4 regions of the Paenibacillus sp. FSL H7-0943 genome follow, and region 2 is predicted to be linked to each of the others. Evidence: riboswitches for the same ligand, from Rfam matches in the RefSeq annotation. Region 2 holds a riboswitch; each other region holds the start of a gene.
What was found. Region 2 has a riboswitch for cyclic di-GMP ahead of NSQ55_RS03255 (transglutaminase-like domain-containing protein). Riboswitches for the same ligand answer to the same signal wherever they lie in the genome.
Positions count from the first base shown of each region.

Region 1 (4,215 bases), 2.9 Mb from region 2:
GTTTTATAAAAGTCAAAATTCGACACTATACAGCAAGTAATGGGATATTCCGACTCTATTATAGGCATATTTTTCAAGTGTATGCAATAATAAAGTCGAATTTTGTATATTGTTGTCGAACTGTTGGGTTATTGGATTTCTTCTATGGTTGCAAGCAGGATATTAAAAGCTGTGATGATTCTAGGTGCCCCTATAACGGGTACTAAGTGTAATAGAATACCTTTAAGCTGTTCTACGGTGACTCCAACACGAAGGGCCATGACATAATGAACGCCCAACTGTTCGAATTGACCCATTGAAATTAAAGATGAAATGACTGCGATTTCCTTCCAGTCAGGGGCTATAGTATTACGTTGAAAAATATCGCCATAGGCATTCCCCATAATAAATTCAGCCAAGTCAGGGAAGTGGTCTTTAATTGGAGCTAGTGCTTTTGCGCCATAGTCTCCTGATAGATTCGTGAAGTGGTTGAGACCACTGTTGATATTTTCCTTCATGGTTAGCCTCCTAGTTTAGGTTCAAAGTACGGTGTGCAGTCGGAGGGACTTCATCACGGTCTGTTAGTAGTTCAATAACGGCAACATGGTTTAGAGCTACCGCATCTTTAATTGCAGCTGTGAATTCATCCGCAGTCTCACATTTGTAGCCTTTAGCACCTAGAGATTCAGCGAATTTCACGGCGTCCATTGGTACTTCATATAGAGTTCCATCGATACGACCTGTGGTTTTCTCCATACCCTTAAGAGCCATATCTAGTTGCTTATTATTGACCACGATAAAGATAACAGGGATATCTTTGCAGACAGCGGTGTTAATCTCAGCGCCGAGCATCATGAAACAACCATCACCTGTAATGCAGAGGACAGTTTCTTCAGGAGCTGCAACTTTTGCACCAATAGCCATGCCGATCGAATTACCCATGCAAGCAAAATACGCATCAAAAACAAAGCTGCCCGGTTTCTTAACCTTGTACCATTTTGCAGCGTGGAATCCATGACTTCCATCATCAACGAAAATTGAATTATTATAAGGGATCAAATCACTTAAAGTGCTCATTACGGAAGCAAGGGAAAGATTCTTGAGGGTTGGAAGCTCTTCTGAATAATCCGCATCGGCCAAAGCCTCACGTTTGGTGATTGTGCTTGGGTCAATATGATTTAGGCAGTGCACCAAATTATCGCGCAGGTCCCCAGTGACCGGTATCGTTTTGGACAATAGTATTTTTCCGACAAAGGTTGGATCAATATCAAATTGAATTAAAGTTGCTGGATGATTCTCCCGTTTAAGATTACAGATGGTCATATCACTTAAACGTGATCCAAGCACTATAAATAAATCGCTTTTATTCAATAAATCGTCCCCGTGGGTCGAACCGCCAACGCCAATAGGACCATGATAGAGTGGGTGATCCCAGACTATAGCCCCTTTTCCACCAGGAGATGTTACTACAGGAATATTAAAAGTTTCTGCGAGTTGAGCAAGCTCTTTATGTGCTCCGGAGCGGTTAATTCCTTTACCCGCAATAATCAAAGGATTCTTAGCAGCTTGAATAGCTTCGATGACTCTATCGATATTAGCTTGACTAATTAGAGACTCTCTTTCTGGGATTACTATATTGCATTCTTCCAATACTTCAGTTTGTACATCAAAAGGAATACAAAGATGAACAGGACCCCGTTTGGTCAGGGCCACAGAAATCGCATGATTAAAAATAGTACCAAAGTGATCCCCACGTTCAACCAATTTACTGAACAAGGTGGCAGGTCTGAACATATCAGCTAAATCAGCCAGAAAAGAGGTGGAGTCCTGACATTGAGGAATTCCAAGCTCTGTAATGGATTGGTGGCCGGTAATAAATAGGACAGGTAGGTTGTTAGCTTTCGCATGTGCTGCTGCTGTAAGCAGGTTAGTTCCCCCAGGACCCGAAGTACCAAATGCTACGCCTAGGTTACCCGTTTTCAGCGCATACCCTGCTGCTTCGAATCCGGAGCTTGCTTCATGTCTGCCGGGAATAAATTCAATACCGTAATCCACCATCTTTAGAACAATTGGACAAATGGATTTGCCAATGATCCCAAAAGAATGGGTGACTCCAAGGTTACGTAGTGCTTCCGCCATGTAATCTGCGACTGTCTTCAAAAGAAACACCTCACAAGTTTTTTGATATATATTAGTTATTAATCTACCGAATAGATACGATAGATCAATATACTCAAAAAGTAAAAACCTGTGCTCTATAGTAAGCACAGGTTGGTGGCATAAGGCACCGCTAAGACTGAACAATAGTTCAGCCGTCCTGGTTCCTCTGCAACCTGGCAATCATGGCCTCAAAAGAAAAAATGAGGCTGTAGATCCATGGTTTTGCGTCATCCTCTTTCGAGGATTTTGCCAATATTAATTTATAGTTGATAAGAATAATTTTCCTTTACAATATATTCCTCATTAATTTTTGTCAACATAATCCGCTAAAAAAACTCGAAATTTGACGAAAGTCTTGTCCAAGAGATGAAGTTTTACCTCGCGAAAAAAACTGCCACCTAAGACTCAGCTTAGGTGGCAGTTGATAGTTTTGAACTAGAATTTAAAGATATGAATGGTTTTTTGCAGATTAAATACGGCCTGGGTCATTTTTTCCGTTTCTTCTGCAACAGACTGCAGGGCATTAATCTGTTCATTCATAGCCGCCGATACCTCTTCCGTGCCAGCAGCAGTTTCTTCGGTGATTGCTGAGATATTCTCAATTGCACTGGAAATTTTCAAGGCACTTTCTAGCATAAGATCGCTCTCCGCAGAGAATGAAGAGATTTGCTCGGTAATGTACTGCACGCTTTGTACAATTTGTGCGAAAATATGGGCAGATTGAGTGATCATTTCATTCTGAACCTGCACAACCTCTTCATTGATGGCGATATTATCGATGGCTTGTTTAATATCTGACTCAATGCTGCGGACCAAGCCGAATACTTCTTTTGTGGATGCCGTAGATTCCTCAGCAAGCTTGCGAACCTCTTGAGCTACAACGGCAAAACCCCGACCATGCTCTCCGGCACGAGCAGCTTCGATGGAGGCATTCAGTGACAGCAGGTTGGTCTGCTCAGCGATCTCTGTGATGGTCTTGGTGATCATCGTAATCCCGCGGGCATTTTGTGAGAGAGCTTCAATAGTATCAGCCACTTTTTGTGTAGCCTCTATGTTTTTACGCATGCCTTCAGCCTGTGTATCTACGGATTGGCGCCCTTGCTCAACAAGTTCTAAGGTATGTATTGAACGTCTGTTCATTTCTTTGGTGGAGTTCGTATAATTGGATACTTTAGTTTCAATGTCTTTAATGGATTCTGTCATATCAGCGATATCCGTAGATATTTCATTTGCACCAAGAGCGAGCTCAGTAGAAGAAGAGGCTACTTGTGCCATGACAATTTTCAGGTTCTGGTTCTTATCTTCGATTCCGCGGCTTGCATCCATAACTTGACGGGTGATCTGCGATGCATCGGTCAAAATCTTCTTGAGCTTATCAATCATTGTGTTAAAGGAGCGGCTTACGTCACCCATTGAACCATTTTCGTCCGCTCTGCTAGTGAAATCACCCTTCGAAATACTGTGAGATACATTAGCAATATCATCAAAAGATGATGTAAGCGTTCTCTCCACGAAGCGAGCAACAGGTAAAGTCAGACCTGCAAGAACAACTACTAGTATAATTCCTACGAGAAATTGACCTAGAATCATTAACGTAACTAAGACAGGAATAGCAAACAGTGCGGCAACGAGGTAACATCCGGCAACAATTCTTTGTTTTAACGGAAGTTTGTGCATCCAGCTCATTGGTAAAATGTCCCCCTTATTAAATTTTATGTAATGGTGTTATTATAGGGGATTTATAGGTCATTGGTCTATAGAGAAGTGTCATAAATCTTCTTTAAGTAGTAGATATTTAGAATTCATGTCAAAATTCCTCATATATTGTGGAAATTGTTTTAATAGCAGACTTTACCATCCCTACTAGTTCGATAGGAGCTAAAACAATAACTGAAGGAGAGAAAGAGAGTACGATACGACAGGCAGATTCTATAGCATTAAACTCGGCCTCCACGTTCATCCACCCAGTATTAGCAGAGGGTTCTACTAAAGTTATAGTTACATATCTTTCACGTTGTAATTCTTTAAGAATAGACTCATTCACCTTTAAGTTCACTACATATTTTGGCAGTGCTG
Region 1 is NZ_CP150148.1:4,707,960-4,712,174, reverse strand. It holds gene NSQ55_RS20695 (carboxymuconolactone decarboxylase family protein) at 129-497, opposite strand; gene NSQ55_RS20690 (thiamine pyrophosphate-binding protein) at 508-2,148, opposite strand; cyclic di-GMP riboswitch class I at 2,304-2,400, opposite strand; gene NSQ55_RS20685 (HAMP domain-containing methyl-accepting chemotaxis protein) at 2,575-3,825, opposite strand; gene NSQ55_RS20680 (YafY family protein) at 3,947-4,215, opposite strand, start outside.
Region 1: another riboswitch for cyclic di-GMP. It lies ahead of NSQ55_RS20690 (thiamine pyrophosphate-binding protein); the one in region 2 lies ahead of NSQ55_RS03255 (transglutaminase-like domain-containing protein).

Region 2 (4,215 bases):
ATCAGGTAGCGATTACAGCTGGCATGGACTATGCCGAAGGTCAAGCGGTTGTTGTTATTGACGCTGATCTTCAGGATCCTCCGGAGGTCATTTTGCAAATGATCGAGAAGTGGAAAGAGGGCTACGACGTTGTATATGCGAAACGCCTGAAGCGCCACGGAGAAACGATGTTCAAAAAGGTCACCGCGAAGCTTTTTTACCGCCTGCTCAGCAGTATGACAAGTGTGGATATTCCTACGGATACAGGCGATTTCCGTCTTATTGACCGTAAGGTATGTGATGTCCTGCGGGGACTTAAAGAAAAGAACCGCTATGTCAGAGGTTTGGTGAGCTGGGTTGGCTTCAAGCAGACTATGGTGGAATATGAACGGGAAGAACGTTTTGCCGGAGAAACCAAATATCCGCTGAAGAAAATGATTCGTTTTGCGTTAGATGGCATCACCTCTTTTTCACATAAGCCGCTTAAGATTGCTACGTATATTGGATTCTTCCTTTCATTCTCTAGCTTTCTCTATTTATTTTTCGTCTTGTTTCAAAAGATATTTTTTACCTCCTGGACGGTTCCGGGCTGGGCTTCCATTGTAGGCGTTAATCTGCTCTTTAACGGTATCGTTCTGATGCTGTTGGGTGTGATTGGGGAGTATATCGGACGGATTTATGACGAGTCTAAAGATAGACCGCTATATATTGTTAGTGAGACTAAAGGCTACCAGAACGAAGAACAACTGGACCGCCGGAAGGACCACAATGATGTCAGATAAGAACTTGCGCGCTGCATTCATACAGTTCCTCAAATTTAATGCCGTAGGTTTGCTCAATACGCTTATTGATTTTGTGATTTTTACATTGTTGAATTCACTAGGGATGGTATACGCATTGGCGCAGGTGATCTCCTATAGTGCAGGCACGGCGAATAGCTTTATTTTGAATAAAAAAGTAACCTTTCGTGATCGCAACCGGGGGAATAAAGAAGGCTTCGACCGCGTGCAGCTGGTCAAGTTTATCGTGCTGAATCTGGTAGTGCTCGGAATATCACTGCTGCTAATGCATCTGTTGACAGACAAACTAGGTATTCAAGTCTTGATCTCCAAGGTGCTGGTTACCTTTATCACGGTGATCATCAATTTCTTTGGAAGTCGTAAATGGGTATTTTAAACATTAATTTCAGGCAGAAGGAGTTGCTATGCTTAAAGGCAAGTAGCTGTTTCTGCTTGATTTGTATATAACCATAGAAACAATATACGGAGGTGAATAACATTGCGTAAATTCTCCTATTTACTCATACTGGCTGGGATACTTATCATGTTATATCCGACAGCTAACGAATGGTACAACGACAGGCAGCAGGAGAAGTTATTAGAAACGGCTGAACTAAGCACTGCCGATAGTACTCCCCAGTCAGATCTGAGGAGCAGGTATGCTGAAGTTACTCAGCTGTTAGCAGAGGAATCGGTTCTGGATGCCCAGGCACAGCCCCAACCCCAAGAGACAGAAAAGCCTGAACCGGAGATTGAAGTCGGTGGCAAAGTAATCGCACTAATTGAAATCGATAAGATTGATTTGAAGCTGCCTGTATTAGAAGGGGCTACAAAAGCTAATATGAAACATGCTGCAGCCCATATGAAAGAAACGGCACCCCTTGGAGAGATCGGGAATGCTGCAATCGCGGCGCATCGGGCTCGAACTACGGGTCGTTTGTTTAACAGATTGAATGAGGTTGTTGTGGGGGATGTTATCACGGTAAAGACTAGTGATCAGGTGTTTAACTATGAGGTATACGATATTTCTGTTGTAGATCCGAGTGATGTCTCCGTTCTTGACGGGAATGACAAGGATAAGATTCTTACTCTGATTACATGTGATCCGTTAGTGAATCCAACGCATCGGCTGATTGTTCATGCCAAATTAACAAAAGGAGAATAGTGAATGACAAGAAAACACAAATACCGGGAGATATTTATAAAATAATGGGTAATCTAGTAAATTAGGTCTTGTTCACAACTATAAATATGATAGTATTATACTATGAAAGCTAAACACGATAACGGCAAACCTTCCGAAAGGTAGGGACGCAAAGCTAAAGGGCCTTTTCCCGAAAGGATGGCAGCCAGCTACCGAATGAAGAGGCTTTTTTTGTTTGTTTCAAATGGATTCTATCAATTATATCTAGTAAAGCTAGAACAGATAGAGCTTATACGATAACGGCAAACCTATCGAAAGGTAGGGACGCAAAGCTAAAGGGCCTTCCCGAAAGGATGGCAGCCAGCTACCGAAAGGAGTTTTATCCGTGAAAAAGATTTATTTTATGCTGGTGGCGTTGTTCGTCCTAATGACTTCAGTTCCGGTAAGTACAGCTCAAGCTGCAAGTGCAGATGCCAGCTGGTTGATTACATCCAAAGTGGCTCAAGGTGTTATTGGTATTAACTATGATATTCCGAAAGATAAAAGAATCAAACTCATGATCACCAAAGATAACAGCAGCTATACATATAACTTGTATGCTTCTGGACAAGCTGAGGACTTCCCTTTGCAACAAGGAAATGGGACTTATAAGGTTTCTGTTCTGGTGAATACAACCGGCAATAAATACAAAGCGTTATATTCCGAAGTAGTAGACGTAACCATGAGTGACTCGAATTCCGTATATTTGGGCTCCGTACAGAATGTGAAATGGAGTTCTTCTGATAAAGCGATTGTCAAAGCTAAACAATTAGTACAAGGCAAAACAACAGACGAAGAGAAAGTTAAAGCGATCTATAACTATGTAGTTGCGAATGTACAATATGATTACTCTCTTGCTAATAGTGTAACTACTGATTATATTCCAAGCATCGATAAGACATTGACTACTAAAAAAGGGATTTGCTATGATTACGCTTCTCTTTTTGCCGCAATGCTGCGGAGTGTAGATGTTCCTGCTAAGTTGGTAATGGGGAATACAAGCTACGTTACGCAATATCATGCCTGGAACGAAGTGTTGCTTAATGGGAAGTGGGTTACCATTGATACTACAGTGGATGCAGGACTTTCAAAGAGTGATAAGAAAACCGATTTAATTAAAGCCTCAAGCAAATATACTGCGGCAAAATACTATTAAGTTCGTCGCTAGAAACATAACTCTATTAAATAAACAACTAGCTTAATTATTAAGCTAGTTGTTTATTTTTATATTAGGGGTTGCTTTTCTATTAATAGTTGGGGTATTATAGGTAAGCGTTGTTAGACAGCGTACAGGCGATACAGACGAGGCTGATAAAAAGCTTCGAAAAATAAAGCTTGCATTTCTGAAAACAACATGATATATTATAAGAGTTGCTGCTGAGACATTAAACGGCGCCAACGAGAACTTGATCTTTGAAAACTGAACAACGAGTGAGTAGGAAATCACGTAAGTGAAATCCAAAATTAGAGAATTAATTTTCTCGTCAGATGTTTCAAAATGAGCATATCGCTCTTTTCAATACTAATTGGAGAGTTTGATCCTGGCTCAGGACGAACGCTGGCGGCGTGCCTAATACATGCAAGTCGAGCGGAGTTATTTTGAAAGCTTGCTTTCAAAATAACTTAGCGGCGGACGGGTGAGTAACACGTAGGCAACCTGCCCTTCAGACTGGGATAACTACCGGAAACGGTAGCTAATACCGGATAATTTCTTTTTTCTCCTGAGAGAAGAATGAAAGACGGAGCAATCTGTCACTGAGGGATGGGCCTGCGGCGCATTAGCTAGTTGGTGGGGTAACGGCCCACCAAGGCGACGATGCGTAGCCGACCTGAGAGGGTGAACGGCCACACTGGGACTGAGACACGGCCCAGACTCCTACGGGAGGCAGCAGTAGGGAATCTTCCGCAATGGGCGAAAGCCTGACGGAGCAACGCCGCGTGAGTGATGAAGGTTTTCGGATCGTAAAGCTCTGTTGCCAGGGAAGAACGTCCGGTAGAGTAACTGCTACCGGAGTGACGGTACCTGAGAAGAAAGCCCCGGCTAACTACGTGCCAGCAGCCGCGGTAATACGTAGGGGGCAAGCGTTGTCCGGAATTATTGGGCGTAAAGCGCGCGCAGGCGGCTATTTAAGTCTGGTGTTTAAACCTTGGGCTCAACCTGAGGTCGCACTGGAAACTGGGTGGCTTGAGTACAGAAGAGGAAAGTGGAATTCCACGTGTAGCGGTGAAATGCGTAGATATGTGGAGGAACACCAGTGGCGAAGGCGACTTTCT
Region 2 is NZ_CP150148.1:738,922-743,136, forward strand. It holds gene NSQ55_RS03240 (glycosyltransferase family 2 protein) at 1-761, shown strand, start outside; gene NSQ55_RS03245 (GtrA family protein) at 748-1,155, shown strand; gene NSQ55_RS03250 (class D sortase) at 1,258-1,923, shown strand; cyclic di-GMP riboswitch class I at 2,037-2,119, shown strand; cyclic di-GMP riboswitch class I at 2,194-2,274, shown strand; gene NSQ55_RS03255 (transglutaminase-like domain-containing protein) at 2,288-3,097, shown strand; rRNA gene NSQ55_RS03260 (16S ribosomal RNA) at 3,465-4,215, shown strand, end outside.

Region 3 (4,215 bases), 300 kb from region 2:
CGTCAATAACGCTACTGGTGAAGCTGTTTATCGCACTAAAGGCGATAACAACGACGCGCCCGACATGAACCCTACCAGTTCTGTGAATGTTGTAGCTCAGTATACCGGGGTCACTGTACCCTATGTCGGTTACGCTATGAATTTCGCGGTTTCCAAAGCTGGAAGTGTAGTCCTCATGATCGTGCCTGGCTTGATGCTTCTGCTCTATGCTCTGTATACCTCTTGGAAGGCTGTAGCTGCATTAGAAAAGAAAAATGCTGCCCTACTGCCAGCCTCACCGCCCCCAACAGAAACACAGCCCTAAGTTGATTGTCCACTTCCGCTTACGAACCGGAAGATACAATATATAAATTTTATAAAAAATTCAAACACAAATTTGAGGAGGAATTTTATTATGGGTATCAAGAAAACATTGGGTCTTGGCGTAGCATCTGCAGCACTGGGTTTATCATTAATCGGCGGAGGAACCTTCGCATACTTTAGCGACACTGCGCAAAGCACAGCTACATTCGCAGCGGGCACGCTCGATCTGAACTCCGACCCTTCTGTCATCGTTAATATTCCTAACCTGAAACCAGGTGATACTGTAACTAAATCCTTCAAATTGAAAAACGATGGTTCGCTCGATATCGGATCTATTATTCTGAATACATCGACTCAAATCACGGATGCTAAAGGAGATAACTACCTGGATTTAGCCGAGTTCATTAAAGTTAAATTCCTTAGAAATAATGATAAAGGAGTACCTATCGTCTCTCCTGAAAATGTAGTTTATGAGACTACACTTGCTGCTTTAAAAAGTCAGCATCCGGATCTCGTAAAAAATACAGGTTGGGATCAACTCTTTACCGAAGCATCCGGTATTAAAGCCGGTACCAACGACAGCTTCTCCGTCCAATTCGAATTTGTGGAAAATAACCAAGATCAAAATATTTTCCAAGGCGATAGCTTAACACTGACTTGGGATTTCGTAGCTAAACAAGGTGCGAAAAAAGACTACTAAGATCAATAAAGTAATTTAATAAAATACTCGAAGAGCAGCAGATCCTGAATCCGGTCACGGATAAGCAGATTGCTGCTCTTCTCTTTACAATAAACTTTGTCCGATTTATTGATATTTGCTATACTAATAACAAAAATTACGGAGGGGCGTCAGCATAGTGCCACAGAATATGGGCCAACGTATCCAGCAGCTCCGCCTAGACAAGGGTTTCTCCCTATCTGAGCTTGCGGACAGAGCAGATGTGGCTAAGTCGTATCTTAGCAACGTGGAGAGAAACATCCAATCCAATCCATCCATCCAGTTTATCGAAAAAATCGCTGACGCGCTTCAGGTATCCATTCATGCCCTACTCTATGGAGAACCCAATAATGCAGAGGAATCACATTTAGATTCGGAATGGTTCCGATTGGTGCAGGAAGCTATGGACTCAGGCATTAGCAAACGCGAATTCAAAGAATTTCTGGACTATCAGAAATGGAAGCTCGATCAAAAGGATTAATACTTCCTACTAATCTGGTAAGATCCTCTCTTCTACTAATCATATCGAAAAAGGACACAGCGAAGAACCGCTGTGCCCTTTTTCGATATGTAACCCCTCTAATGTATTACTGCACGATCTGCACAGTTTTCTCATGAAAGAACTGGCGGATTTCATCTGCCTTAATGCCAGCCTTCTTAGCTGCTAATAATAAATGTACCCACTCTTGATCCAGATCAATAAACTGCTGTTCTCTGTTGCTACCCTGGTTGGACTTTTCCAAAAAATCTCCCCCTAAGATTTTACGTCCCCAGGCAATCCGGCTGTCATAGTATCTCTACCTTAGACCCGCGACTTTGTGCCCCTGCCTTTCGGCAAGTTTACCTTTTACTGGACCCTTTTCACGAAAGGATCTGCTTAAAAAACTATAAAATTACTATCTGCAATAACATTATACAAAAAGAAAGCGGAAAAGTGTGTCGATTCCTGGTTACTTTCTATTTTAAAAACGAAAAATAAAAGATTTTTTTTCAAAGATCTTGTCCGATTATCACGATACTCGTCCGTTACATAAAATAAATTGTACTAGCAAAATAAATATTTACTGACCTAATAGTTAAAAATAAGGATAATAGAATCATTTTAATAGGCCTTTAGAATGGGTAATGAGAAGAAACACCCTTCTTTTCATTAGAACAAGCTAACCCATACCATTTTGCGAACGTATTGGACGAAAGAATGAATTGATTACAGTGGCCGAAAGTAGCACAATAAGATGAGAAATGAAACCGCAATCATCACAGCTCCAGTAAGCGTTGACACAAAATGTCACGTATGGAGTTCATCCGTTAAGGAGGATGTATTCATGGCAGCCAAAGAGCCCTATAACGAATCCATTTGGAGTAAGTATTACGGACCCAATTTAGGCTACATTCAAGAAAGATATGAACAGTTTGTGAAAGATCCCTCCACCGTAGAAAATAATTATCGCGAGCTTTTTACAAATTCGGGACCTCCTCCCCTAACTCCGGATAGCGAACCGGCTCCTCAGCCGCGCATCTCGGGAGACACCGAATGGCTTAGAAAAGCAGTAAGAGCTTCCAAGCTAATCGCCAATATTCGTATATATGGCCATATGGCCGCTGAAATTGATCCGCTGGTACGCGATCAGAATCCCATGGCAAAATATCTTGAGCTTGAAACCTATGGGCTGACCCGCGAAGACCTGATCGCACTGCCTGCCACGCTTATATGGGAAAATGCGCCGAATGATGTGCATACCGGATGGGATGCCGTGCAACGTATGCGTCAGGCATACACCAAGACTATCGCCTATGAATTCGGGCATGTGCATGAAGAAAAAGAACTGCAATGGCTAAATAGACAGGCAGAATCCACCAGCTCACCAGCACCCCTAAATAATACAGAACGCAAAGAGCTCCTGAACCGCCTGATTCAGGTAGAGCAATTTGAAACCTTCCTCCACAAGACTTTTGTAGGTCAGAAGCGTTTCAGTCTTGAAGGCAATGATGCTCTTGTGCCGATGTTAGATGAAATCGTACGTGCTGCTGCACATGACGGTGCGGAGCATATTTTGATGGGCATGGCGCATCGCGGCCGCCTCAACGTTCTTGCACATATTTTGGGCAAACCTTATGATATCATATTTTCAGAGTTTCATCATTCTCCGAACAAGGAGCTTTTCCCTTCCGAAGGCTCCACAGGCATTAACTATGGTTGGACAGGTGATGTGAAATACCATCTCGGTGCAGACCGTGCTGTCCGTGAAGGAGAAACGGTACGCACAAGAATAACACTAGCGAATAACCCAAGTCACTTGGAATTCGTCAATCCTGTCGTGGAAGGTTTCACTCGTGCCGCACAAGAAGATCGGAGCACTGCAGGACTGCCGAAGATTGATACCAGTAAAGCTATGGCGGTGCTGATGCATGGCGATGCTGCTTTTCCAGGTGAAGGCATTGTTGCAGAAACGCTTAATATCGGCAAACTTCAAGGTTATCAAAATGGTGGGACGATCCATATCATTGTTAATAACCGAATTGGTTTTACGACTGAAAGTGAAGATTCCCGTTCTACGCATTATGCGAGTGACATCGCCAAAGGGTATGAAATCCCAATAGTCCATGTCAACGCTGATGACCCAGAGGCCTGCGTAGCAGCTGTACGTTTAGCTAGCGCATACCGCCATCAATTCAAAAAAGATTTCGTAATTGATCTCATCGGCTACCGCCGTCATGGTCACAACGAAATGGATGATCCTGAAACCACACAACCTATTGTCTACGGCAAGGTTCGCAATCATCCAACCGTCTACAAGGTTTATGCAGAGAGACTGAAAAACGAAAAGGTTCTTACCGCCGAAGACGTACAAAAGATGAATGCTGAGGCAGAAAGCGTATTGCAGCGTGCGTACGATACTATGAAGGAAGGCAATCATAAGAAAAAAGAACCCAAAGCCTTCATTCCTCTACAAACGGACCGCGCAGCGGCAAACACTACAGCGGTATCCATCTCCAGCCTGCAGGAGATCAATCGTGAACTGTTGACGGTTCCTGCTGGATTCCAGGTTTATCCGAAGCTGGAGCGCATTTTACAACGTCGTAAAGATGCACTGAATGAGGGTGAAAAGGTCGACTGGGCACTAGCTGAAACATTAGCCTTCGCTACCATTCTGAAAAATGGAACGCCCATCCGACTGAGCGGTCAAGATGCC
Region 3 is NZ_CP150148.1:436,671-440,885, reverse strand. It holds gene NSQ55_RS01960 (signal peptidase I) at 1-304, shown strand, start outside; gene NSQ55_RS01955 (TasA family protein) at 395-1,003, shown strand; gene NSQ55_RS01950 (helix-turn-helix domain-containing protein) at 1,173-1,502, shown strand; gene NSQ55_RS01945 (anti-repressor SinI family protein) at 1,609-1,764, opposite strand; cyclic di-GMP riboswitch class I at 1,792-1,876, opposite strand; gene NSQ55_RS01940 (2-oxoglutarate dehydrogenase E1 component) at 2,347-4,215, shown strand, end outside.
Region 3: another riboswitch for cyclic di-GMP. It lies ahead of NSQ55_RS01945 (anti-repressor SinI family protein); the one in region 2 lies ahead of NSQ55_RS03255 (transglutaminase-like domain-containing protein).

Region 4 (4,215 bases), 410 kb from region 2:
CCCGAAAGATTTCCGTAGGAAAGCTAGCTTCGAAAGCATATGCTATCCTCGGATTTCTACCGCGAGAAGCGGTTCAATCAGGAAATCTGAGGATAACAGCGATCGGAAGTCCAAAATCCCTTGGAGTGGTTTCTACCTAACAAATTTTTTTAGTGCATCCGCTCGAAATAAGGCTAAGTGGAAGCTGACGTTTTGATAACAATTCAAATATGCTCGATTTCCATAATTCAAGGAGGGTTCATTCTATGAAAATGGTACTTCTATCAGGCGGTTCAGGTAAACGGTTATGGCCGTTGTCCAACGACTCACGTTCAAAGCAATTTCTAAAGGTACTTGAAAGCCCTCAAGGTGAACCAGAATCCATGGTACAACGTGTCTGGAGACAGCTGGAGGAAGCAGGGATGGCAGAATCATCTTATCTGGCCACCGGCCGTGGCCAAGTAGAAATGATACAAAGCCAGCTGGGAAGTCATGTGCCGATTATCGTTGAACCGGAGCGTCGGGATACTTTTCCGGCTATCGCCTTAACAGCTACCTATCTTTATTCAGTGGCAGGTGTTTCTCCAGCGGAGACGGTAGCAATATTGCCTGTTGACCCTTATGTAGAAGCATCCTTTTTCGATACCATAGCTATGCTTGAGGAGACCATGCTGGAAAGTGGAGCAAATCTGGCTCTAATGGGTGTTGTTCCTGAACATGCCTCAGAGAAATACGGATATATTATTCCTACTACCGAAGAGGCGGGGGAAAATGGTTTTATGAAGGTGAGTCACTTTCAAGAGAAACCAGACCGCATACAAGCAGAACAGCTCATCGAGCAAAATGCCTTGTGGAATTGCGGCGTGTTTGCCTTCCGCTTAGGGTACTTGTTAGATATTTTGCAGCGTAAAGGGTTGCCTTTAGGATATGAAGAATTGCAGAAGCAGTATAAGCTATTGTCTTCCATCAGCTTTGATTATGAAGTGGTGGAGAAAGAAGAACATATTGTGGTGCAGCCGTATGATGGATTCTGGAAGGATCTTGGAACGTGGAATACGCTGACAGAGGAAATGAGCAGCAAGCATGTAGGAAAAGGTTTTGTGACGGCGGATTCTGAGGGGACTTGCTTGATTAATGAGCTGGACATTCCGATTACGGTAATTGGTGCGAAGGATCTGATCATTGCGGCTAGCCCGGATGGGATTCTAGTTACCCATAAAGCTGAGAGCCCACGGATTAAAGAAGTGCTGAAGACCTTTGAACAAAGACCGATGTACGAGGAACGCCGTTGGGGTCATTACAAAGTTATTGATTATGTGAAATATGATGAAGGCAATGAAGTGCTGACCAAACGGATTTTTATATCCGAGGGGAATAATATCAGCTATCAATTACATCGCAAGCGTAGTGAAATTTGGACAATCGTCAGCGGCGAAGCAAGTATTGTGCTGAATGAGAAAAAACATAATGTGAAGGCTGGGGACGTGGTACGTATACCGGAAGGAACGAAGCACGCGATCCTTGCTTTGACGGATGTTGAGTTTATAGAGGTACAGACGGGGTCTGAATTAGTAGAAGAAGATAACATACGTATTACTTTAGACTGGAATGATATAGAACTACAACAATTCATTTCATAGGTCTAACCTATCTATTTAACCAATTCAAAATTTCTTGAAACAGGTAAATTGACTCAATTATCAAAAAAAGTCATAAAAACACTAAATATATCATTAATTGTCGTCGATACTTACGGTAAGAGAGATTATTTCTCTTAAATTGAAAAGGCAAACCTATCGAAAGGTAGGGACGCAAAGCTATAGGGCCTTCGAAAGAGTGGCAGCCTGGCTACCGAAAGGGAGATTATTTTGAAAGCTTACCGTACGTATCGATTGTTTGGTGCATTTCTGTCACTCGTCCTGTTTCTGACTGCATTTCCGCTTGCTGTTGGAATTTCGCCGTCTGTTGTCATAGCTGCTTCAAATTCTGGAACGCCAGTTACCCCAGGTGCCTCACCTGAAGCCGTAAAGCTGCTTAACTATTTTTACTCGATCTCAGGAAAAGGTATTATTGCCGGTCAACATGACTATTTAGAAAGTCCAGATGAAATTAACAATATGCTGAAGGGAACCAGCGGACAATATGCGGCTCTTCACGGTTATGAAATGGGTGCGATCAGTGGTCAGTCCGAAGCAACGATGGCTTGGCAACGTCAAAATGTGGTGAACAGCGCCATCAACTGGAATAAAGCGGGCGGGATCGTAGCTATGACTTTTCATGCTAACCTGCCGGGCACCTCTTATGACTGGGATAATGTGAAAAAAACACTTAGCCAGAGTGAGTTCGATAGTTACGTTACACCGGGTACCAAGCAATATAACAATCTGATCGCTGAGCTTGATAAGGTGGCCGTCTCTTTAAAAAGCTTGCGCGATGCCAATGTTCCGGTGCTTTGGAGACCCTATCATGAAATGAACGGGAACTGGTTCTGGTGGGGGAAGAAAAATAACTTTTCTAAACTATGGAATATTATGTATGACCGTTTTGTTAACGTTCATAAATTAAATAATTTGTTATGGGTGTGGAGTCCGAATGCTCCCAATGTTTGGTCAGATCCTTATGCGCTAACTTATCCAGGTGCTGATAAAGTAGATATTCTGGCAGCAGATATATACGAAAATGATTACCAGCAAAAATACTATGACAGCTTATTGAGTCTAGCCGCAGGCAAACCGATTGCGATCGGGGAAAATGGTGAAATGCCTAATCTGGAGAAGCTTCAGCAATCGCAAAGTAAATGGACGTATATGATGAGCTGGGGAAAAATGCTTTACGAGAATAACAGTGCAGACACAATCAAAACATTTATGAATAGCAACTATACCCTGACCAGAGATAAATTAAATACTGGTCTGTCACCGACACCTAGCGCCGCACCAGCGCCGGCACCTTCTGAAGAAGAGGGGGAGGCAGCAATTCCTCTCGCGAAGGGGCTTGCAGGAGAGTATTACAACAACATGCAATTGTCGGGAGCAGCAGCTCTTAACAGAACTGATGCAATAATCGATTTCAATTGGCGGCAAGGCTCGCCGGATGCCGCCCTCGGGATTGATCGGTTCTCCATACGTTGGAGCGGTAAAATTAAGTCATTATATAATGAGCAATATACATTTTACACTACCTCAGATGATGGTATCCGTGTCTGGGTGAATGGGGAATCCGTGATTGATAGTTGGACTAAGCAAAGTGGTACTGAGCGTAAGGGCATTATAACGCTGAAGGCTGGCCAGCTATATGATATCAAGGTGGAGTATTACGAGAATGAAGGCGATGCGAGAGTCCGCTTGATGTGGGAAAGTGCTAGTCAAGCTAAAGAGACAGTTCCAGCAAGTGCACTTTTTCTTCCGGATGTCTCCTGATTGATGAAAATTAAAGGTCGATCCTTAGTGGCTCTGCGTTATTGCAGAGCTACTAAGCTATAGTCCTCATTAGGTCAGAAGACGATTGTCCGATAACAGGTATGTTTTTAACACCTGTGGAGGCAGTACAGCTACCGAAAGGAGGATTTATTTGCGTAAATATTATAAGAAAAACAGATTGTTGTTTACTATGTTACCGGTGTTTATTATTTTTTCCTTGCTGCCTTGGGGAGAGGTTAAAAGTCTTCCGAAGGCTATGAGTGTTTCTTCCTCTCTACCTCCGGCTATACCAAGCAATCCTTCGGCTTCTGAAGAAGCCAAGCAACTGCTGAGTAATTTGGTGAATCTACGTGGCAAAGGGATCTTGTCCGGCCAGCATGATTATCTAGAAAGTCCAGATGAACTGGTTCATAAGCTGAAGAATACTTCGGGACAAAATGCCGTTCTACATGGTTATGAATTAGGGGCGATTAATAATCAATCCGAAGGGACGATCGCAGAACAGCGGCAAGCTGTTATAGACAGTGCAATTGAATGGCATCAAGAGGGTGGCATTGTAGCCATGACCTTCCATCAGAGCTTACCGGGAACCTCACCAGAATGGTCCAATGTAAACAGAAGTCTCAGTCAAGAGAAATTTAATGCTTATGTTACACCTGGGACAGCTCAGTATAAGAGGCTAATTTCAGATCTAGACGAGGTTGCTGGATATTTGGGTCAGCTGCGTGATGCCGGAGTGCCGGTCTTATGGCGACCTTACCATGAAATGAATGGTGGTTGGTTTTGGTGGGGGAAAAAGGACAATTTTTCAGAGCTG
Region 4 is NZ_CP150148.1:1,147,967-1,152,181, forward strand. It holds gene NSQ55_RS04945 (sugar phosphate nucleotidyltransferase) at 246-1,619, shown strand; cyclic di-GMP riboswitch class I at 1,756-1,835, shown strand; gene NSQ55_RS04950 (glycosyl hydrolase) at 1,848-3,398, shown strand; gene NSQ55_RS04955 (glycosyl hydrolase) at 3,550-4,215, shown strand, end outside.
Region 4: another riboswitch for cyclic di-GMP. It lies ahead of NSQ55_RS04950 (glycosyl hydrolase); the one in region 2 lies ahead of NSQ55_RS03255 (transglutaminase-like domain-containing protein).